Linked DNA regions of Variovorax paradoxus. The protein of the gene in region 2 interacts with the protein of the main gene of each other region in a pairwise test. Links are inferred from orthologs where the notes say so. Each region holds a gene or a part of one and is shown on either strand. Other genes may lie near its edges.

The links.
Region 1: the proteins of secA (region 2) and secG interact in binary tests that used the Escherichia coli proteins (3 or more experiments, as listed by UniProt). The link is inferred for Variovorax paradoxus from one-to-one orthologs.
Region 3: the proteins of secA (region 2) and secB interact in binary tests that used the Escherichia coli proteins (3 or more experiments, as listed by UniProt). The link is inferred for Variovorax paradoxus from one-to-one orthologs.
Region 4: the proteins of secA (region 2) and QFZ42_RS07810 interact in binary tests that used the Escherichia coli proteins (3 or more experiments, as listed by UniProt). The link is inferred for Variovorax paradoxus from one-to-one orthologs.

What each region holds. Positions count from the first base shown.
Region 1 is NZ_JAUSXG010000001.1:1,224,246-1,229,134, reverse strand. The notes cover bases 913-3,774. They hold secG (preprotein translocase subunit SecG), read right to left. Parts: upstream 2,626-3,774; coding sequence 2,200-2,625; downstream 913-2,199. Other genes in these bases: QFZ42_RS05740 (NAD(P)H-quinone oxidoreductase), read right to left, coding at 3,443-3,774; tpiA (triose-phosphate isomerase), read right to left, coding at 2,665-3,429; QFZ42_RS05760 (NADH-quinone oxidoreductase subunit A), read right to left, coding at 1,573-1,932; QFZ42_RS05765 (NuoB/complex I 20 kDa subunit family protein), read right to left, coding at 1,078-1,557; QFZ42_RS05770 (NADH-quinone oxidoreductase subunit C), read right to left, coding at 913-1,064. Outside these bases: QFZ42_RS05775 (NADH-quinone oxidoreductase subunit D), read right to left, coding at 1-364; more of QFZ42_RS05770, read right to left, coding at 453-912; more of QFZ42_RS05740, read right to left, coding at 3,775-4,441; pnp (polyribonucleotide nucleotidyltransferase), read right to left, coding at 4,528-4,889. UniProt on the Escherichia coli protein: Subunit of the protein translocation channel SecYEG. Overexpression of some hybrid proteins has been thought to jam the protein secretion apparatus resulting in cell death; while this may be true it also results in FtsH-mediated degradation of SecY.
Region 2 is NZ_JAUSXG010000001.1:444,224-449,619, reverse strand. The notes cover bases 1,448-4,816. They hold secA (preprotein translocase subunit SecA), read right to left. Parts: upstream 4,444-4,816; coding sequence 1,648-4,443; downstream 1,448-1,647. Other genes in these bases: QFZ42_RS02085 (hypothetical protein), read left to right, coding at 4,636-4,816; argJ (bifunctional glutamate N-acetyltransferase/amino-acid acetyltransferase ArgJ), read right to left, coding at 1,448-1,619. Outside these bases: QFZ42_RS02100 (ATP-binding protein), read right to left, coding at 1-304; more of argJ, read right to left, coding at 390-1,447; more of QFZ42_RS02085, read left to right, coding at 4,817-4,944; QFZ42_RS02080 (hypothetical protein), read right to left, coding at 4,981-5,396. UniProt on the Escherichia coli protein: Required for protein export, interacts with the SecYEG preprotein conducting channel.
Region 3 is NZ_JAUSXG010000001.1:576,636-581,552, forward strand. Bases 1,331-4,220 are described here. They hold secB (protein-export chaperone SecB), read left to right. Parts: upstream 1,331-2,488; coding sequence 2,489-2,953; downstream 2,954-4,220. Other genes in these bases: gpmA (2,3-diphosphoglycerate-dependent phosphoglycerate mutase), read right to left, coding at 1,331-1,588; QFZ42_RS02745 (rhodanese-like domain-containing protein), read left to right, coding at 1,661-2,080; grxC (glutaredoxin 3), read left to right, coding at 2,101-2,361; QFZ42_RS02760 (NAD(P)H-dependent glycerol-3-phosphate dehydrogenase), read left to right, coding at 2,978-4,018; nadC (carboxylating nicotinate-nucleotide diphosphorylase), read left to right, coding at 4,034-4,220. Outside these bases: QFZ42_RS02735 (S41 family peptidase), read right to left, coding at 1-741; more of gpmA, read right to left, coding at 845-1,330; more of nadC, read left to right, coding at 4,221-4,912. UniProt on the Escherichia coli protein: One of the proteins required for the normal export of some preproteins out of the cell cytoplasm. It is a molecular chaperone that binds to a subset of precursor proteins, maintaining them in a translocation-competent state.
Region 4 is NZ_JAUSXG010000001.1:1,681,423-1,686,434, reverse strand. The notes cover bases 998-3,982. They hold QFZ42_RS07810 (YbgC/FadM family acyl-CoA thioesterase), read left to right. Parts: upstream 998-2,253; coding sequence 2,254-2,712; downstream 2,713-3,982. Other genes in these bases: QFZ42_RS07795 (cell envelope integrity protein TolA), read left to right, coding at 3,888-3,982; QFZ42_RS07800 (ExbD/TolR family protein), read left to right, coding at 3,447-3,884; tolQ (protein TolQ), read left to right, coding at 2,709-3,431; QFZ42_RS07815 (pyridoxal phosphate-dependent aminotransferase), read left to right, coding at 1,061-2,257; nusB (transcription antitermination factor NusB), read left to right, coding at 998-1,008. Also shown: ribH (6,7-dimethyl-8-ribityllumazine synthase), read left to right, coding at 2-463; more of nusB, read left to right, coding at 460-997; more of QFZ42_RS07795, read left to right, coding at 3,983-4,808; dnaE (DNA polymerase III subunit alpha), read right to left, coding at 4,889-5,012.

The DNA.
Region 1 (4,889 bases), 780 kb from region 2 along the record:
CGCAGTCGAGACCGTGCGCGCCGAGCCACAGCAGGTGGTTCAGCAGGCGGGTGATCTCGGCGAACATCACGCGGATGTACTGCGCACGGATCGGCACGTCCAGGCCCATCATCCGTTCGATGGCCAGGCAGTAGGCGTGCTCGTTGCTCATCATCGACACGTAGTCGAGACGGTCCATGTACGGCAGCGACTGGATGAAGGTGCGCGATTCGGCGAGCTTCTCGGTCGCGCGGTGCAACAGGCCGATGTGCGGATCTGCGCGTTGGATCACTTCGCCGTCGAGCTCGAGCACCAGGCGCAGCACGCCGTGCGCTGCGGGATGCTGAGGGCCGAAGTTGAGTGTGTAGTTCTTGATTTCGGCCATTAGACCTCCCGCCGGGCCGCCCCAAGGGCGGTCTGCGCCCCCTCGGGGGGCAGTGAATACACGAAGTGATGAGCGTGGGGGTAAAACATCAGTGCAAACCGCTGCCGTAGTTGTCTTCGCGAATCACGCGTGGGGTGATTTCCCGCGGCTCGATCGAGACCGGCTGGTAGATGACGCGCTTCTGCTCTTCGTCGTAGCGCATTTCGACGTGCCCCGAGACCGGGAAGTCCTTGCGGAACGGATGGCCGATGAAGCCGTAGTCGGTGAGGATGCGGCGCAGGTCGTCGTGGCCTTCGAACACGATGCCATAGAGATCGAAGGCTTCGCGCTCGAACCAGGTCGCGGCACTCCAGACGGGCTGGAGCGAGTCGACCACGGGCAGGTCTTCGTTCGGCGCAAACACCTTGAGGCGCACGCGTTGGTTGAGGCTCACCGAAAGCAAGTGGGTGACGACGCAGTAGCGCTCGCCCTGCCACTCGCCTTCGCGGTAGTCGGAGTAGTCCATCCCGCAGAGGTCGATCATCTGCTCGAAGCGGCAGCCCGGCGCATCGCGCAGCAGCGTGGCGGCGTCGATGTAGTCGGCAGCGCTCACCACGACAGTCACCTCGCCCAGTGCGAGCGTCACGCTCCTGGCCTTGGCGCCGAGCGTCTCGGCGATGGTGGCGCGCAGCACCTCCGGCGAAATTGCAAAGTCAGTCATCGTCGGCAATCTCTCAGGCGCGGGCAATGGTGTTGGTGCGGCGAATCTTCTGCTGCAACTGGATCACACCGTAGAGCAAGGCTTCGGCGGTGGGCGGGCAACCGGGGACATAGACATCCACCGGCACGATGCGGTCGCAGCCGCGCACCACCGAATAGCTGTAGTGGTAGTAGCCGCCGCCGTTGGCACAGGAGCCCATGGAAAGAACCCAGCGCGGCTCCGGCATCTGGTCGTAGACCTTGCGCAAAGCCGGCGCCATCTTGTTGCACAGCGTGCCTGCCACGATCATCAGATCGGACTGGCGGGGGCTGGGCCGGAACAGCATGCCGAAACGGTCGATGTCGTAGCGGGCCGCGCCTGCGTGCATCATCTCGACGGCACAGCAAGCCAGACCGAAAGTCATCGGCCAGAGTGATCCGGTCTTCGCCCAGTTCACCACCGAGTCGTAGGTGGTGGTGACGAAGCCTTCCTTCATGACGCCTTCAATGGCCATTTTGATGATTCCTTGTCATTCCCAGTCGAGCGCGCCTTTTTTCCACTCGTAGGCAAAGCCCACGACGAGGATGGCGAGAAAGATCATCATGGCCCAGAAGCCGACGGCGCCGATTTCCTTGAGCGCAATGGCCCACGGAAAGAGAAAGGCAATCTCGAGATCGAAAAGGATGAAGAGAATGGCGACGAGGTAATAGCGCACGTCGAATTTCATGCGCGCATCCTCGAAGGCCTCGAAGCCACACTCGTAGGGAGCGTTCTTCGCTGCGTCGGGCCGATTGGGACCCAGGATGTAGCCGATGACTTGCGGTGCGACGCCTACACCGACACCGACCAAAATAAACAAAAGGACGGGGAGATAGGAATCGAGGTTCATCGGGAGATTTTCACCGCTTGCCACCGGCAGAAACGCTCTGGATGAGGTTTTCTGCCGGTGAGATTTGGTGCGGTCGGCGAGACTCGAACTCGCACAGCTTTCGCCACTACCCCCTCAAGATAGCGTGTCTACCAATTTCACCACGACCGCGGTTTTTTGTTCGGATGGCATGAGGTACCTGTGAAGGTGTTTGGCTTTCCGAACAGCTTTAGAGTTTACCCTGAAATGGAGCCGTTTCTTGCCAGCGACTCCATGAAAACAACTGGATTATTTGCTCGGGATCTGGCCCGGACCCGAAACAGGCGCGGCAGGCGCCGAGGCCGGCGCATTGGCCGGTGCCGTGCCCGACGTCCCTGCGGGAATCTGGCCAGGAATTTGCCCAGCGGGAGCGGAAGCAGGTGCCGCAGGCGCGCCGACCGCTGCGCGCTCCAGCAGGCTGCCGCCGCCGGCGGGCCGTGCGTGGCTGAAGTAGGCCAGCAGCAGCGTGCATGCAAAGAACACCGCCGCCAGCACTGCCGTGGTGCGCGAAAGGAAATTCGCACTGCCGCTCGCGCCGAACAGGCTGCCGGCGCTGCCGCTGCCGAAGGCCGCGCCCATGTCGGCGCCCTTGCCGTGCTGGATCAGGATCAACCCGATCATTGCAAGGGCCGACAGCATCTGCACGCCGACCAAAAGATTGAGGACCACATTCATTCGTTCTTACTCCTAATTGATGGCAGCCACTGCTCGCATTCAGCGAGCGGCGGCGGAAATGATCTGCAAAAAGTCGGGGGCCTTGAGCGAAGCGCCGCCGATAAGGCCGCCGTCGATGTCGGGCTGCGCCAGCAGCTGAGCGGCATTGGCCGCGTTCATGCTGCCGCCGTAAAGAATGCAGATGCCGGCCGCGTGTTCGCTGGCCGCATGGTGCAGTTGCGCGCGCAGCACGGCATGCACCGCCTGCGCCTGCTCGGGCGTTGCCGTCTTGCCGGTGCCGATGGCCCAGACGGGCTCGTAGGCAACGACGATTTCGCTGATGCAATGGCCGTTGACGTGGATCACCGCGGCCAGCTGGCGCTTGACGACTTCTTCGGTGTGGCCCGCTTCGCGCTCGGCCAGCGTTTCGCCCACGCAGACGATCGGCGTGATGCCGTTCGCCAGCGCAGCCGCCGTCTTGGCCGCCACGGCTTCATCGGTTTCGCCGTGGTACTGGCGACGCTCTGAATGGCCGACGATGGCATAGCGCACGCCGAATTCCTTCAGCATGGCCGCCGACTGCTCACCGGTGAACGCACCTTGCGGGTGCGCCGAGATGTCCTGCGCACCAAGCGCCATGGCCGTGGAACCCGCCAGCAGCGATTGCAACTGGGCGAAATACGGAGCCGGCGCGCAAAGCGCTATATCGCAACGAGCCGGCGCCGCGGCCAAGCCCTGCAGCAAGGCCTTCACCAGCGCCTCGTTGGCAGCCAGGCTGCCGTTCATCTTCCAGTTGCCGGCGATCAGCTTCTTTTTCGTTGTCATCGTGTGTTGTCCGTCACCATGTCAGCACGATCTTGCCGATGTGCTGGTTGGATTCCATCAGCGCATGCGCCTCGGCCGCGCCAGCGGGTTCGCCACCTGCTGCAAAGGTGCTGTGGATCACGGGCTTGACCGCGCCGGTTTCGAGCAGCGGCCAGACCTTCTCGCGCAGCGCCTTGGCAATGGCGCCCTTGAACGCCACCGGCCGCGGACGCAGCGTCGAGCCGGTGATCACCAACCTCTTGCGCAACACCAGGCCTGCATTGAAGTCGCTCTTGACCCCGCCTTGCACCGCGATGATCACGAGCCGGCCGTCTTCGGCCATGCACTCGATCTCGCGCGCCACGTAGTCGCCGGCGACCATGTCGAGGATCACGTCCACGCCCTTGCCGCCGGTGAGCTTCTTCGCCTCTTCGGCGAAGTCGCTCGTGCGGTAGTTGATGGCATGGTCCGCGCCCAGCTTCCTGCAGGCTTCGCACTTGTCGTCGCTGCCGGCCGTGACGATCACGGTGGCACCGAGCGCCTTGGCGATCTGGATCGCGGTCACGCCGATGCCGCTCGAGCCGCCCTGAATCAGCAGGGTTTCGCCCTTTTGCAGGCGACCCCGTTCGAACACGTTGCTCCAAACGGTGAAGAAAGTCTCGGGCAGCGAAGCCGCCTCGATATCGGTCCACCCCTTGGGCACCGGCAGGCATTGCGCCACCGGCGCCACGCACAGCTGCGCATAGCCGCCGCCCGCGATCAGCGCGCAGACGCGGTCGCCGATCTTGAAGCCCGCCTCGGCCAAGGCCGCGGCGTCGCCCGCCACGATCACGCCGGCCACTTCGAGGCCCGGCAGGTCGGAGGCGCCCGACGGAACCGGGTAGTGCCCCTTGCGCTGCAATACGTCCGGACGGTTCACGCCGCTGGCTGCGACGCGAATCAACAATTCACCCACGCCGGCCACCGGATCGGGGCGCTCCACGGCGCGCAGCACCTCAGGGGCGCCGTACGAAGTGATTTCAATGGCTTTCATGGTCTTTGGCCTGCAACGCCCGCGTCCGGGCGTGGTTAGCTATTTAAAAAGTTGGCAACGGCGGCAAAGCTGCCGTTGCGCCCTTCTTACTCTTGCGAGTCGCGCGGTGCGTACGGCTGCTCGCCGGCGGGCGCCTGCGGTTGCTCGTTGCGCGGCTGCTGCTGCTCGTTGTTGAAACGAGGCGCGCGTTCGCCGCCGCGATCGCCGCGGTCACCACCACGGTCGCCACGGTCCGAGCGTTCGCGGCGCTCGCCGCCACGATCACCACGGTCGCCGCCGCGGTCTTCACGCGGTGCACGCTCCTGGAATTCCATGCCGGCCGGGCGCTCGCTCAGGGCCTTCATGGACAGCTTGACGCGACCCTTTTCGTCCGTCTCGAGAACCTTGACCTTGACGATCTGGCCTTCGCTCAGGTAGTCGGTCACCTTCTCGACGCGCTCGTGCGCGA
Region 2 (5,396 bases):
ACTTGCCCGTGCCGCGCGCACCGGTCAGCAGCACGTTGTTGGCGGGCTTGCCTTCGACGAACTGGCGCGTGTTGCGTTCGATCTTCTCCTTCTGGAGGTCGATTTCCTTGAGCGAATCGAGCGCCATCGAAGCCACATGCTTCACCGGCTCGAGCACGCCGTGGCCTGAACTGCGGCGGCGATAACGCCATGCGATCGACGCATTCCAGTCGGCGGGTGCAGCCAGCGGCTGCGGCAGGATCGATTCGATGCGGCCGATCAGCTGCTCGGCGCGCTCGATCAGCCTCTGGAACTGCTCATTCATCGACGCCCGCCCGGCCGCCCGAAGGGCGTTGAGCGCCCCCTCGGGGGCAGCGACGACACGAAGTGCGGAGCGTGGGGGTCATTCATCATGACCTGTAGTCGGCGTTGATGGTCACGTAGTCGTGGCTCAGGTCGCAGGTCCACACGGTCTCGCTGGCGTTGCCGCGGCCCAGCCCGATGCGCACAGTGATTTCGCTCTGCTTCATCACGCGCTGCCCGTCTTCCTCGCGGTACGACGGATTGCGCCCGCCCTTGACCGCCACATGCACGTCGTCCAGGAACAAGTCGATGCCGGTCTGGTCGAGGTCGGCAATGCCCGCGTAGCCGACGGCCGCCAGGATGCGGCCCAGGTTCGGGTCGCTCGCGAAGAACGCGGTCTTGACCAGCGGCGAATGCGCCACCGCATAGGCCACCTGCTTGCACTCGGCCGCATCGCGGCCGCCTTCGACCTGGATGGTGATGAACTTGGTCGCGCCTTCGCCGTCGCGCACGATGGCTTGCGCCAGCTGGCGCGCCACGTTCTGCATCGCAGCCACGAGCGCCTGGCCCTCGGCGGATTCCAGCGAGGTGATGGTCGCGTGCGCGGCCTTCTGCGTGGCGATGACCACGAAGGAATCGTTGGTCGAGGTGTCGCCGTCGATCGTCACGCGGTTGAACGAAGCGTCGGCCAAGCGCCTGGCCAGCGGCTGGATCAGCGACGGGTCGATCTTGGCGTCGGTGGCCATGAAGCCGAGCATGGTCGCCATGTTCGGCCGGATCATGCCGGCGCCCTTGCTGATGCCGGTGACGGTAACAGTGGCGCCGCCGACCTGAGCCTGCTGGCTGAAGGCCTTGGGGATCGTGTCGGTGGTCATGATGCCTTCGGCCGCACGCGCCCAGTGGTTCTCCGAGGCATCGGAGAGCGCGGCAGGCAGGCCGGCCTCGATGCGGTCCACCGGCAGCGGCTCCATGATCACGCCCGTCGAGAACGGCAGGATCTGCTCGGGCGCAATCTCGAGGTGGCGCGCCAGTGCAATGCAGGTGGAGCGCGTGCGCATCAGGCCGTCTTCGCCCGTGCCGGCGTTGGCGTTGCCGGTGTTGATGACCATCGCGCGAATGCCGTAGTTGGCCGCCAGGTGGTCGCGGCAGACCTGCACTGGCGCCGCGCAGAAGCGGTTCTGGGTGAACACCCCGCCGACCGCCGAGCCTTCGTCGATCAGCACGACCGTCAAGTCCTTGCGGTTGGCCTTGCGCACGCCCGCTTCGGCCACGCCGATGCGGACGCCGGGCACCGCGAACAGGGCGGCAGGATCAGGGGCGGACAGGTTCACGGGCATGGGGTTTTCTCTTCGGAAGTTTTCTGGGTCAGCTGAGCTTGCCGTGGCACTGCTTGTACTTCTTGCCACTGCCGCAAGGGCACGGGTCGTTGCGGCCGACGCGCGCAAAGGCAGCCGCTTCGGCGCTGAGCGTGCCGAGCCCCAATCCCGCGGCCGCGATGCGGCGCTGGTTTTCCTCATCGAGGCGCACCTCGACTTCGCCGGTTTCGGTCGGCGCGCTGTAGGTGATGTTCGACACGTTCTCGCCGCGGCTCTCGAGCGCATCTGCGGCTTGTTCGAGCTGCTCGCCCGACTGCACGCGCACCGTCATGAGCTGGCGTGTGACTTCGTTCTTGACCGAGTCGAGCAGCTGGCCGAAGAGTTCGAAAGCCTCGCGCTTGTATTCCTGCTTGGGCTGCTTCTGCGCATAGCCGCGCAGGTGAATGCCCTGGCGCAGGTAGTCGAGCGAAGCCAGGTGCTCGCGCCAGTGCGTGTCGATGCTCTGCAGCAGCACCATGCGTTCGAACTGCGTGAAGTTCTCCTGGCCGATCAGCGCCACCTTGGCATCGAAGGTGTCGTTGGCGGCCTTCACCACCTTTTCGACGATGTCTTCGTCGCTCACGGCCTCGGCCGCCTCGACTTCCTTCTTCAGGGGCAGGTTGTCGATGCCCCACTCGTTGGAGAGGCTCTTCTCGAGCCCGGCCAGGTCCCATTGCTCCTCGACCGATTCGGCCGGCACGTACTGCCGCACCAGGTCCATGAAGCAGCCTTCGCGCAGCGCCGCGATCTGCGCCGTGAGGTCGGCCGCGTCGAGGATGTCGTTGCGCTGCTGGTAGATCACCTTGCGCTGGTCGTTCGACACGTCGTCGTATTCGAGCAGCTGCTTGCGGATGTCGAAGTTGCGCGCCTCGACCTTGCGCTGCGCGCTTTCGATGCTGCGCGTGACGATGCCGGCTTCGATGGCTTCGCCGTCGGGCATCTTGAGGCGGTCCATGATCGCCTTCACGCGGTCGCCCGCGAAGATGCGCATCAGCGGATCGTCCAGGCTCAGGTAGAAGCGCGAGGAACCCGGATCGCCCTGGCGGCCCGAACGGCCGCGCAGCTGGTTGTCGATGCGGCGCGACTCGTGGCGCTCGGTCGCGATGATGCGCAGGCCGCCCAGCGACTTGACGAACTCGTGGTCCTTGGTCCATTCGGCGCGGATGCGCGCCACCTCGGCCTCTTTTGCGGCCGCGTCGAGCGACTCGTCGTTTTCGACCGCTTCGACCATCTTCTCGATATTGCCGCCCAGCACGATGTCGGTACCGCGCCCGGCCATGTTGGTCGCGATGGTGATCATCTTCGTGCGGCCGGCCTGCGCCACGATGTCGGCTTCGCGCGCATGCTGCTTGGCGTTGAGCACCTGGTGCGGCAGGCCTGCCTTGGTGAGCAGGCCGTCGATGATTTCGGAGTTCTCGATCGACGAGGTGCCCACCAGCACCGGCTGGCCGCGCTCGTAGCACTCGCGGATGTCCTGGATCGCCGCCTCGTACTTCTCGCGCGTCGTCTTGTAGACGCGGTCGAGCTGGTCCTCGCGCTTGCTGACGCGGTTCGGCGGAATGATCATGGTCTCCAGACCATAGATCTCCTGGAACTCGTAGGCTTCGGTGTCGGCGGTGCCGGTCATGCCGGCCAGCTTGCCGTACAGGCGGAAGTAGTTCTGGAAGGTGATGGAGGCGAGCGTCTGGTTCTCGGCCTGGATCTGCACGCCTTCCTTGGCTTCCACGGCCTGGTGCAGGCCGTCGCTCCAGCGCCGGCCGGTCATCAGGCGGCCGGTGAATTCGTCCACGATGACCACTTCGCCCTGCTGCACCACGTAATGCTGGTCGCGGTGGTACAGGTGCCGTGCGCGCAGCGCGGCGTTCAGGTGGTGCATCAACGTGATGTTGGCCGGGTCGTAGAGCGAAGCGCCTTCGGGCAGCAGCTTGAATTCGCTCAGCAGTTGCTCGGCCTTTTCGTGCCCGTCTTCGGTCAGGAACACCTGGTGCGTCTTTTCGTCGACCGTGAAGTCGCCCGGCACGGTGACGCCTTCGCCTGTGCGCGGATCGGCCTCGCCTTCCTGCTTGACGAGCAGCGGCACCACCTTGTTGATGGCCAGGTAGAGGTCGGTGTGGTCTTCGGCCTGGCCGCTGATGATCAGCGGCGTGCGGGCCTCGTCGATCAGGATGGAGTCCACCTCGTCGACGATGGCGTAGTTCAGGCTGCGCTGAACCCGGTCGCCGGGCTCGTACACCATGTTGTCGCGCAGGTAGTCGAAGCCGTACTCGTTGTTGGTGCCGTACGTGATGTCGCTGGCGTAGGCCTGCTGCTTTTCCTCGCGCGGCATTTGCGGCAGGTTGATGCCCACCGTGAGACCCAGGAAGTTGTACAGGCGCCCCATCCATTGGGCGTCGCGGTTGGCGAGGTAGTCGTTCACCGTGACCACGTGCACGCCGTTGCCCGACAGCGCATTCAAATACACCGGCAGCGTGGCGGTCAGCGTCTTGCCTTCGCCGGTGCGCATTTCGGCGATCTTCCCGTTGTGAAGCGCCATACCGCCGAGCAGCTGCACGTCGAAATGGCGCATCTTCATGACGCGCTTGGAGCCCTCGCGCACGGTGGCAAAAGCTTCGGGCAGCAGGGCATCGAGGGTTTCGCCCTTGGCGATGCGCTCCTTGAACTCCAGCGTCTTGGCGCGCAGCCCATCGTCGCTGAGCTTCTCGAACTCGGGTTCGAGCGCATTGATGCGCTCCACCGTCTTGCGATACTGCTTGAGGAGCCGGTCGTTGCGACTGCCGAAAATCTGGGTCAGGAAGTTGGTTGCCATTGGCGTGGAGATGGGCGGGCACCTGACCAGGCAGGCACTGCGACCGGATTCCCTAAGATATGGTGAAAGCAGTTGGGCGCGCCTTCTTCGAATGCAAGCCTCGAAAGCAAAGCGGCTCAGACCGGATCTGCCGGCGCAAGCGTCGGCAAACCGGGCATTTTAGCTGCCCTTGTTCCACCCTCCGGATTACCCATGAATCGCCGCTCCGTCCCGCCCTTCACGTTGCAGCAGGCCGCCGAGGGCTCGCCCACCCTGGCGAGCCTGATTGCCCGTGCGCGCGACGCGGGCGAACGGCTGCGGGCAGTCGAAGGATTGATTCCGCCGGCCATGCGTCCCGCCGTCCAGGCCGGACCGGCCGAGGGGGATGTGTGGTGCCTGCTGGTCAACGGCAGCGCCGCGGCCGCCAAGTTGCGCCAGCTGTCGCCGATGCTGGTCACCCGGCTGCAGAACAGGGGCTGGGATGTGAAGACGATCCGGATCAAGGTGCAATCGGGACGCTGACCGGGGCCGGCGAGCCCTCGCCCGTCCTGCCGTCAGTCACCTCCGCCCGAACTCGTGGTTCAAGCCCACGACGAAGCCGCGCACGCCCTGCGGCCCCGTCCTGGAGGCGCTGACATCGACGCTGAGGAGCGGCGTCAGGCTGAAACGCCCGCCGATGCGCGAGGTCCAGACCCCCGATGCACGGTGGCGCTCTGCGATCAGCGAGACCTTGTCATCGAGCGCCCACTCCGCCGCCAGGCCGCCCCGCGACGTGCGCGCGCCGGTTCCGGTGGCCCAGTCGGCGCCCAGGTTGGCGTGGATCTGCAGGCTGCCGTTCGGACGCCAGGTCACAGGCAGCACGAACTGGCCGCCCGCATGGCCGCCGCGCGTCAGGTCGAACATGGCGCCGGCCGAAAGCGCCGCGCTCAGCGGCGCGTCGGCCGCCGGTCCGAAGAAGTTCCATTTGAGCTGCG
Region 3 (4,917 bases), 130 kb from region 2 along the record:
CGCCGCGTCGAGCAGGCCGCCCGGGTCGTTGCGCAGGTCGAGCACCAGACCCTTGAGGTTGGGCTCTTCCTTGTAGATCTCTTCGACCTTCTTCACGAAGTCGTCGACCGTGCGCTCCTGGAACTGCGACAGGCGGATCCAGCCGTAGCCCGGTTCCATGACCTTGCCGCGCACCGACTGGGTACGGATTTCCTCGCGCGTGATCGTGACCGGGAAGGTGCGGCTCTCGTCCTTGCGGAAGATGGTCAGCAGCACCTTGGTGTTGGCCTCGCCGCGCATGCGCTTGACGGCTTCGTTGAGCGACAGGCCGCGCACGGCGGTGTCGTCGATCTTGGTGATCAGGTCGTTCGGCTTCAGGCCCGCGCGGAAGGCCGGGGAGCCCTCGATCGGCGACACCACCTTGATGAGGCCGTCTTCCTGCGAGATTTCGATGCCGACGCCGACGAAGCGGCCCGTCGTGCCTTCCCTGAATTCCTTGAAGGACTTCTTGTCGAAGTACTGGGAATGCGGGTCGAGCCCGGCGACCATCCCGGAGATGGCGTCGGAAATGAGCTTTTTCTCATCGACCGGCTCGACATAGTCGCTCTTGACCATGCCGAAAACCGCGGCGAGTTGCTGCAATTCTTCGAGTGGGAGCGGCGCGAGCGAGCCGCGTGCGACCGTCTGCAGCGAGACGGTGGTCAGGACGCCGGCGACGGCGCCAGCGGCAACCCAGCCGGTAATCTTCAATTTCTGGCCCATCATGAGTGATTGTCCTTGTCGGCTGTCCAGCCAATATACACAGCTTGGAAGCAAATTGCCCGCCGGGGTTCCACGGGGGAGCGCCGCCGAGGGGCTTTCTTTTTCAGCCCTTGCCCTGCGAAGCCACCGCTGCGGCGGCTTTTTCGGCGGCTGCGGCGTCGCCAAGATAGTAGTGCCGCAGCGGCTTGAGGTCGTCGTCGAGCTCGTAGACCAGCGGAATGCCGTTCGGAATATTGAGGCCGACGATGGCGTCGTCCGAAATGCCGTCGAGGTATTTGACCAGCGCCCGGATCGAATTGCCGTGTGCCGCCACCACGAGCCGGCGCCCGGTGCGAATGGCCGGCGCCATCGATTCGTTCCAGAACGGCAGCACGCGCGCCACCGTGTCCTTCAGGCACTCGGTGAGGGGAATCTGCTCGGGCGAGAGCTTGGCATAGCGCAGGTCGCTGCGTTCGCTGCGCGGATCGTCGGCTTCCAGCGGCGGCGGCGGGGTGTTGTAGCTGCGGCGCCAGACCAGCACCTGCTCGTCACCGTATTTCTTGGCGGTTTCGGCCTTGTTCAGACCCTGCAGGCCGCCGTAGTGGCGCTCGTTCAGGCGCCACGAATGCACCACGGGCAGCCAGGTGCGGTCGAGTTCGTCGAGCGTGTGCCAGAGCGTGCGGGTGGCGCGCTTGAGCACGCTGGTGTAGGCCACGTCGAAGTCGTAGCCCTCGGCCTTGAGCAGCCGGCCGGCCTGCTTGGCCTGTTCGATGCCGGTTTCGGTCAGGTCGACGTCGGTCCATCCGGTGAAGCGGTTTTCGAGGTTCCAGGTCGATTCGCCGTGGCGGATCAGTACCAGTTTGTGCATGTGGGAGGCCTTTGGAAGCGCTTGGGAAAACCAGCATTCTAAAATCTCGGGTTTGCCATCCAAGGAACCTCCGTGAAATTGATCGAATTCGTCACCGCGAACTGGATGCTGATCCTGATCGCACTCAGCTCGGGTGGCATGCTGGCCTGGCCGCTGATTCGCGGCGGCGCCGGCGGCGGCACCCTCACGGCCCAGGGGGCGGTGCAGCTGATCAACCGCGAACGCGCGGTGCTGGTCGACGTGCGCGAACCCGAAGAGTTCGCCACCGGCCACATGATCGGCGCCAAGAATGTGCCGCTGAACCTGCTGGAAGAAAAGCTGGCCGGCGCCGTCAAGAACAAGAACGTGCCGCTGCTCTTGGTGTGCGCCACCGGAGCCCGCGCCCAGCGCGCCGTCGCCATGGCCAAGAAACTCGGTTACGAGCAGGCCCAAGCGGTTTCCGGCGGGCTCAAGGCCTGGAAAGAGGCTAACCTGCCGGTTGAAAAAGCCTAAGTCTTCCCAAGGTAGAGCGTATGCAAGCCGTCAAGATGTACACCACCGCGTTCTGCCCGTACTGCGTTCGTGCGAAGCAGATCCTCAAGTCCAAGGGCGTCGACGAGATCGAAGAAATCCGCATCGACACCGACCCCGCGGCCCGCAGCACCATGATGGAAATCACCCAGCGCCGCACGGTGCCGCAGATTTTCATCGGCGACACCCATGTGGGCGGCTGCGACGACCTGATGGCACTCGACAGCCGCGGCGGCCTGGTGCCCCTGCTGCAAGCCGCCTGACGACGAATCAGCCGGGTGTCACGGAAGCGGTCCGGGCGCCGGGCGATAATCGTTTGCTCATTCATCTGCAGCCCGCTGCGGGAACCTCTCCCCGGCGGGCATTGTTTTGATTCTCGAAAGTTCAGCCATGGCCGACCAGCAAGCCCAAGATCCCATTTTTCAGATCCAGCGCGTTTACCTCAAGGACCTGTCGCTCGAACAGCCCAATTCGCCCGGCATCCTGCTCGAGCAGGAGCAGCCCACGGTCGACATCCAGCTCGGCGTGGACGCCCAGCCGGTCGCTGACGGCATCTTCGAAATCACCGTGTCGGCCACCGTGCAGACCAAGATCCAGGACAAGACCGTGTTCCTGGTCGAAGCCAAGCAAGCCGGGATCTTCGAGATCCGCAACCTGCCCGAAGACCAGATGGGCCCGATCCTCGGCATCGCCTGCCCGCAGATCGTCTACCCGTACCTGCGCGGCAACGTGGCCGACGTGATCCAGCGCGGCGGCTTCCCGCCCGTGCACCTGGCGGAAATCAACTTCCAGGCCATGTACGAGCAGCAGCAGGCGCAGGCCGCCGGCCAGCCCTCGCCGACCCTCGCGCAGTAAACCGGCACAACGCCGCCAACGCCGATGAAGATCTGCGTTCATGGCGCCGGTGCCTGGGGCACGGCGCTGGCTGTCAATGCGGCAAGCCACCACGAGGTCACGCTGTGGGCGCGCGATGCGGCCCAGGCCGAGGCGATCTCGAAGGCGCGCGAAAACACCCGCTACCTGCCTGGCCTGGCCTTGCCGGCCTCGGTCGCGGTGCGGGCCGGCGATATCGGCCAGGCGCACGCGGGCGCCGAACTCGTCATCGTGGCCACGCCGATGGCCGCCTTGCGCCAGCAGCTCACGGCCTTGCGCGGCACGGACGCGCCGGTGGCGTGGCTCTGCAAGGGCGTGGAGCCCGCGCAGGACAATTCCCCCGCTGCTTTCGGCCTGCTGGCCCACGAGATCTGGGCGCAAGTTGCTCCTGAATTGAGAGCGGGCGTGCTCAGCGGGCCGAGCTTTGCGCAGGAAGTGGCGGAAGGCCGCCCCACCGCGCTGGTGGCCGCGAGCCCGCATGCCGAGGTACGCGACGCGCTCGTCGATGCGTTCCACGGCCCGGCTCTGCGCGTCTACGCCAATGACGACATCGTGGGTGTCGAGGTCGGCGGCGCCGTCAAGAACGTGCTGGCCATTGCCACCGGGCTTTGCGACGGCTTGGCGCTCGGGCTCAACGCGCGCGCGGCCCTCATCACACGCGGCCTGGCCGAAATGACCCGCTTCGGCTTGGCGCTCGGCGCGCGCGCCGAGACTTTCATGGGCCTTTCCGGCCTTGGCGACCTGGTGCTCACCGCTACCGGCGACCTCTCGCGCAACCGCAAGGTGGGCCTGCTGCTGGCGCAGGGCCATACGTTGGCGCAGGCCGTGGCTTCGCTGGGTCACGTGGCCGAAGGTGTTTATTGCGCGCGCACCGTGGTGCAGCGTGCGCGCGGCCTCGGCGTGGAAATGCCCATTGCCGAAGGCGTGGTCGCGCTGCTCGATGGCCGGCTGAGCCCCCAGGAGGTCGTCGCCTCGCTGACCGGACGCGACCCGGTGCCTGAAACGGTCCGGACCCACGGGTCCGGCGGTTCACCCCAACAAGATTGAAGAGACAAACAAGCCATGAGCCTTCGCTTTGATTTTTCGGCGCCGGCCGTGGCCGCACTGGCCCAGGCCGACGCCGCCCGTGCCTTGCAGGAAGACGTTGCCGACGGTGACTTGACCGCTTCGCTGGTCGATCCCGCCCGCCGGGCGCATGCCCGCGTGCTGGCGCGCGAATCGGCCGTGGTCTGCGGCGCGCCCTGGGTCGAGGCCACCGTGCGGCAGCTCGATCCGCAGGCTCGCATCCACTGGCTGTGCAATGAAGGCGAGCGCTGCGCGGCCGACCAGGCCGTGCTCGACATCGAGGGCTCGGCCCGCGCGCTGCTGACGGCCGAGCGCACCGCGTTGAATTTCCTTCAGTTGCTGAGCGCGGTGGCCACCAAGGCGGCCATGTATGCCGATGCCGTCAAGGGCACGCGCGCAAGCATCGTCGATACCCGCAAGACCCTGCCGGGCCTGCGTCTCGCACAGAAGTACGCGGTGCGCACCGGCGGCGGCGTGAACCACCGCATCGGTCTTTACGACGCGGTGCTCATCAAGGAAAACCACATCGCCGCGGCCGGCGGCGTGGCTGCGGCGCTGCGTGCCGTGGCGCCGGTAGCGGGGCGCGCGGCCTTCGTCGAGGTCGAGGTCGAAACGCTCGCGCAGCTGCGCGAAGCGCTGGAAGCCGGCGCGCGCATGGTGTTGCTCGACAACATGGACCTGCCCACGCTGCGCGAGGCGGTGCGCATCAACGACGCGGCCGGCGACGAACGCAAGGCCGTGCTCGAAATATCCGGCGGGGTGACGCTCGAAGGCCTGCGCACCCTGGCCGAAACCGGGGTGAACCGCATCTCCGTCGGTGCGCTCACCAAGGACGTGAAGGCCATCGATTTTTCGATGCGCTTCCAGGAAAGCTGAGGGCG
Region 4 (5,012 bases), 1.2 Mb from region 2 along the record:
CATGCAAGGTTCAAACAAGGGCGAGAGAACGCTCAACGGCAAGGGCCTCCGCATCGGCATCGTGCAGGCGCGCTTCAACGCCGACGTCACCGATGCGCTCGCCGCTGCCTGCCTCGCGGAGCTCGAGACGCTGGGCGTGGCCGCGGAGGACATTCACCATGTAGAGGTTCCCGGCGCGCTCGAAGTGCCCGTAGCCTTGCAGGCGATGGCCGTGCGCGGCGGCTACCACGCACTCGTGGCGCTGGGCTGCATCATCCGCGGCGAGACCTACCATTTCGAACTGGTGGCCAACGAATCCGGTGCAAGCGTGAGCCGCATTGCGCTCGACCATCGCCTTCCCATCGCCAACGCGATTCTCACGACCGAAAACCTCGAGCAAGCTGTTGCCCGGCAGACCGACAAGGGCCGCGATGCAGCCCAGGTGGCTGTCGAAATGGCGCAATTGCTGGCCTCCCTGAAATGACCGAAGACAACAACAACAAAGCAGCCGGTGCCAAGCCGCGCCCGGAGCGCCAGGTGCGCACCGGCCTCACCAGCACCGGTGCACGCAAGGCTTCGGCCAAGTCGAACCGCAGCCGCGCGCGCGAGTTCGCGCTGCAGGCGCTCTACCAGCACCTGGTGGGCCGCAACGACCCGACCGACATCGATCACTTCACGCGCGACCTCGCGGGCTTTCACAAAGCCGACGCCGCGCACTACGACGCGCTGCTGCACGGCGCCATCGAAGGCGCCGAGCAGCTCGACGCACTGATCCGGCCGCTGCTGGACCGCAAGTTCGAGGAGATATCGCCCATCGAACACGCCGTGATGTGGATCGGCGTGTACGAGTTCCAGCATTGCCTCGACGTGCCGTGGCGCGTGGTGCTCAACGAATGCATCGAGCTTGCCAAGGAATTCGGCGGCACCGACGGCCACAAGTACGTGAACGCCGTGCTCAACGGCCTGGCGCCGCAATTGCGCGCCGCCGAAGTGGAGGCCGACCGCAGTTCCGGCAAGGCCAGACCGTGAGGAGCGCCGCCCGGCCGCCCGAAAGCGCGCAGCGCCGTAGCTTGGGGGTGCAATGAGAATTTCGGCGCGCGCGCAGCGCATCGAACCGTTCTATGTGATGGAGGTTGCCAAGGCCGCCGGCGTGTTGGCGCGCGAGGTGGCGCATACCGACCGGCCGATGATCTTCCTGAACATCGGCGAGCCCGATTTCACCGCACCGCCGCTGGTGCAGGAAGCTGCGGCCCGCGCGGTGCGCGCCGGTGCCACGCAGTACACCCAGGCCACCGGGCTCGACCATTTGCGTGAGCGCATCAGCGGCTGGTACAAGAGCCGCTTCAATGTCGGCGTGCCGGCCCGCCGCATCGTGGTGACGGCCGGTGCCTCGGCCGCGCTGCAGCTGGCGTGCCTGGCGTTGATCGAGTCCGGCGACGAGATCCTGCTGCCCGACCCGAGCTATCCCTGCAACCGCCATTTCGTGAGCGCAGCGGACGGCACGGCCGTGCTGATTCCCACCACGGCCGAAGAGCGTTTCCAGCTCACCGCCGCCAAGGTGGAAGCCGCGTGGACCGACAAGACGCGCGGCGTGCTGCTCGCCTCGCCTTCCAACCCCACGGGCACCTCGATTGCGCCCGACGAGCTGCGACGCATCCACAACGTGGTGTCGCAGCGCGGCGGCATCACGCTGATCGACGAGATCTATCTCGGACTTTCCCACGACGACGCTTTCGGGCAAACGGCGCTTGCCATCGACGACAACGTCATCAGCATCAACAGCTTCAGCAAGTACTTCAACATGACCGGCTGGCGGCTCGGCTGGCTGGTGGTGCCCGAAGCGCTGGTGCCTGTGGTCGAGCGGCTCGCGCAGAACCTTTTCATCTGCCCGAGCACCGTGTCGCAGTACGCGGCACTGGCCTGCTTCGAAGACCCGAGCATTGCTGAATACGAGCGCCGCCGCGCCGAGTTCAAGGCGCGCCGCGACTGGTTCATTCCGCAGCTCAACGCACTCGGCCTCAACGTGCCCGTGGTGCCCGACGGCGCCTTCTACGCCTGGGCCGACTGCACCGGCGTGGCGGAGAAACTCGGCATCTCCGGCAGTTGGGATTTCGCCTTCGAAACCATGAAGCGCGCCCATGTCGCCGTCACGCCCGGCCGCGACTTCGGCACCGCCGAAACCGGCAAGTTCGTGCGCTTTTCCACCGCCAGTTCGATGGCGCATCTCGAGGAATCCATCGAACGCCTGCGGGCCATGATCGCGAACCCGGCCCGATGAGCTACGCGTTTCCGATCCGCGTGTATTGGGAAGACACCGACGCCGGCGGCATCGTGTTCTACGCCAACTACCTCAAGTTCATGGAACGCGGCCGCACCGAATGGCTGCGCTCGCTGGGCGTGGAGCAGCGAAAGCTGCGCGAGGAAACCGGCGGCCAGTTCGTGGTGAGCGAAACGCAGCTCAAATACCATCGCCCCTCCCGCCTCGACGACGAACTGCTGGTTACAGCCGACCTCCGGCAACTGGGCACGGCGTCGTTGATAATCGGACAGCGGGTGCTATCAAAAACAGAGCAAGAGCGAGCGGGCGCCGCGGCACCCGTCCTTCTGTGCGAAGGCACCATCCGCATCGGCTGGGTGGATGCCACCACATTGCGCCCCGCGCGCATTCCGACCCAAGTTTCGGGAACCCTCGAGCGCTCCGGCGGCTCCATGACTCAACCTTTCAAGCCATGAACCAAGACCTCTCGATCATCAATCTCCTCCTCCACGCGAGTTTCGTGGTTCAACTGGTCGTGCTGCTGCTCGTGATCGTTTCGATTGCCAGTTGGGCCGCGATCATCCGCAAGTACTTTGCACTGCGCCGCATGCGCGCCTTGAACGACGACTTCGAGCGCGAGTTCTGGTCGGGCACCAGCCTCAACGAGCTGTTTGCCTCGGCCGCGCAGAACGCCAAGTTCGCGGGCCCGATGGAGCGCATCTTCGCTTCCGGCATGCGCGAGTACCAGAAGCTGCGCGAGCGCCACGTGAGCGACGCCAGCACGCTGCTCGACGGCGCCCGCCGCGCCATGCGCGCGAGCTTCCAGCGCGAACTCGATGCGGCCGAACAGAACCTGTCGTTCCTTGCCACCGTCGGTTCGGTGTCGCCGTACGTCGGCCTCTTCGGCACGGTCTGGGGGATCATGCATGCCTTCACCGGCCTGGCCGCGCTCGCGCAAGTGACGCTGGCCACCGTGGCGCCCGGCATTGCCGAAGCACTGGTGGCCACGGCCATCGGCCTGTTCGCCGCCATTCCGGCGGTGGTGGGCTACAACCGCTTCGCGCGCGAGATCGACAAGATCGCCATCGCCCTCGAAACCTACATCGAGGAGTTCTCCAACATCCTGCAGCGCAACCTTTCGGCCAACCCGGCCGCGGTGGCATCGGCAGTTTCGGCGGCTCCGGCCAACCGCTGATCGGAGTCCCAGCGCATGCCCGCCGTTTCATCCCGGGGCCGAGGCCGCCGCACGATCAACGAGATCAACATGGTCCCGTTCATCGACGTGATGCTGGTGCTGCTGATCATCTTCATGGTCACCGCGCCGCTGATCACGCCGAGCGTGATCAACCTGCCTACGGTCGACCGTGCCAACAAGCAGCCCGACAAGCCCATCGAGATCGTCATCAAGAGCGAAGACGAAGTGCAGATCAAGAAGGACCCGACCACCGGCAGCGGCGGCGTGTCGATCCCCATGACCCAGATCGGCTCCGCGGCCAAGACCGCCCAGGGCGGCGACGACCAGCGCCCCGTGGTCATCAGCGCCGACAAATCCGTCAAGTACGAAACCGTGGTGAAGGCGATGAACCAGCTCAAGCGCAGCGGCATCGAGCGCGTGGGCTTGTCCGTCACCACCACGGGCGGCAAATAAGGCATGTCGCTCGCCCTGGATCGCCCCGAGTTCGCACCACCGCCGCAGCGCGGCACGCCGCGCGCGGTGCTGCTCGCACTCGTTGCGCACGCGCTGCTGATCGCGGCGCTGACGTGGGGAGTGCGCTGGCGCAGCGACGCCGACGAAGGCGCCGTCGATGCGGAGCTGTGGTCTTCCACGGTGCAGCAGGCCGCGCCGCGCCTCTCCGCACCGCAGGCCCCGGCGCCCGCTCCCGCACCTCCGCCGCCGGCTCCCCCGCCGCCACCGCCGCCGCCGCAGGCGAGAGCCCCCGAGCCGGCACCGCCGCCGCGCGCACCGGACATCGCGCTCGAGCGCGAGAAAAAACTCAAGGAAGAAAAAGAGCAGAAAGAGCGCGAGCTCGAGCGCCAGCAACAGCAGCGCAAGAAAGAACTCGAAGCCAAGCAGCGCGCCGAAGACGAAGCCGAGCGCAAGAAGGCCCAGCAGCAAAAGCTCGCCGAAACGAAGAAGCAGCAGGAAGCCGAGGCCAAGCAGGCAGAGGCGAAAAAGGCCGAAGCGGCCGCCAAGCAGGCCGCCGCCGACCGCGCCGCAACGCTCAAGCGCATGCAGGGCCTGGCGGGCGCGAGCGGCAGCGACGATTCCAAGGGCACGGCCCTGCGTTCGTCAGGCCCGTCGAGCGGCTATGCGGGACGTATCGCCGCGGCAGTGCGGCCGAACATCACCTTCCCCGATGCCGAGACGGTCAACGGCAATCCGGCGGCCGAGTTCGAAGTGAGCCTGGCGCCGGACGGCACTATCGTCGGCGTCAAGCTGAGCAAATCGAGCGGGCTGCCAAGCTGGGACGAAGCCGCCGAACGCGGCCTGCGCAAGACAGACAAGCTGCCGCGCGACACCGACGGGCGCATCTTCCCGTCGCTGATCGTGTCGCTGCGGCCCAAGCGCTAGGAACGCCGCCGTCTTCGGGCCGTGTCCCGAAGACGAGGCGCACGGGATGCGTGAGATGCCTCACTCACTCATTCACCCCCTCATTCGTAGACGACCGAAGCTTTGCCTGCTTCGGCCTGCGCCGTCCAGCTCGCGAGCGCGGCATCGGTCGGGAAGAACTTGGCGCGCTCGCCCAGTTGCAGTTCGACCTGCGCACCGCCACGC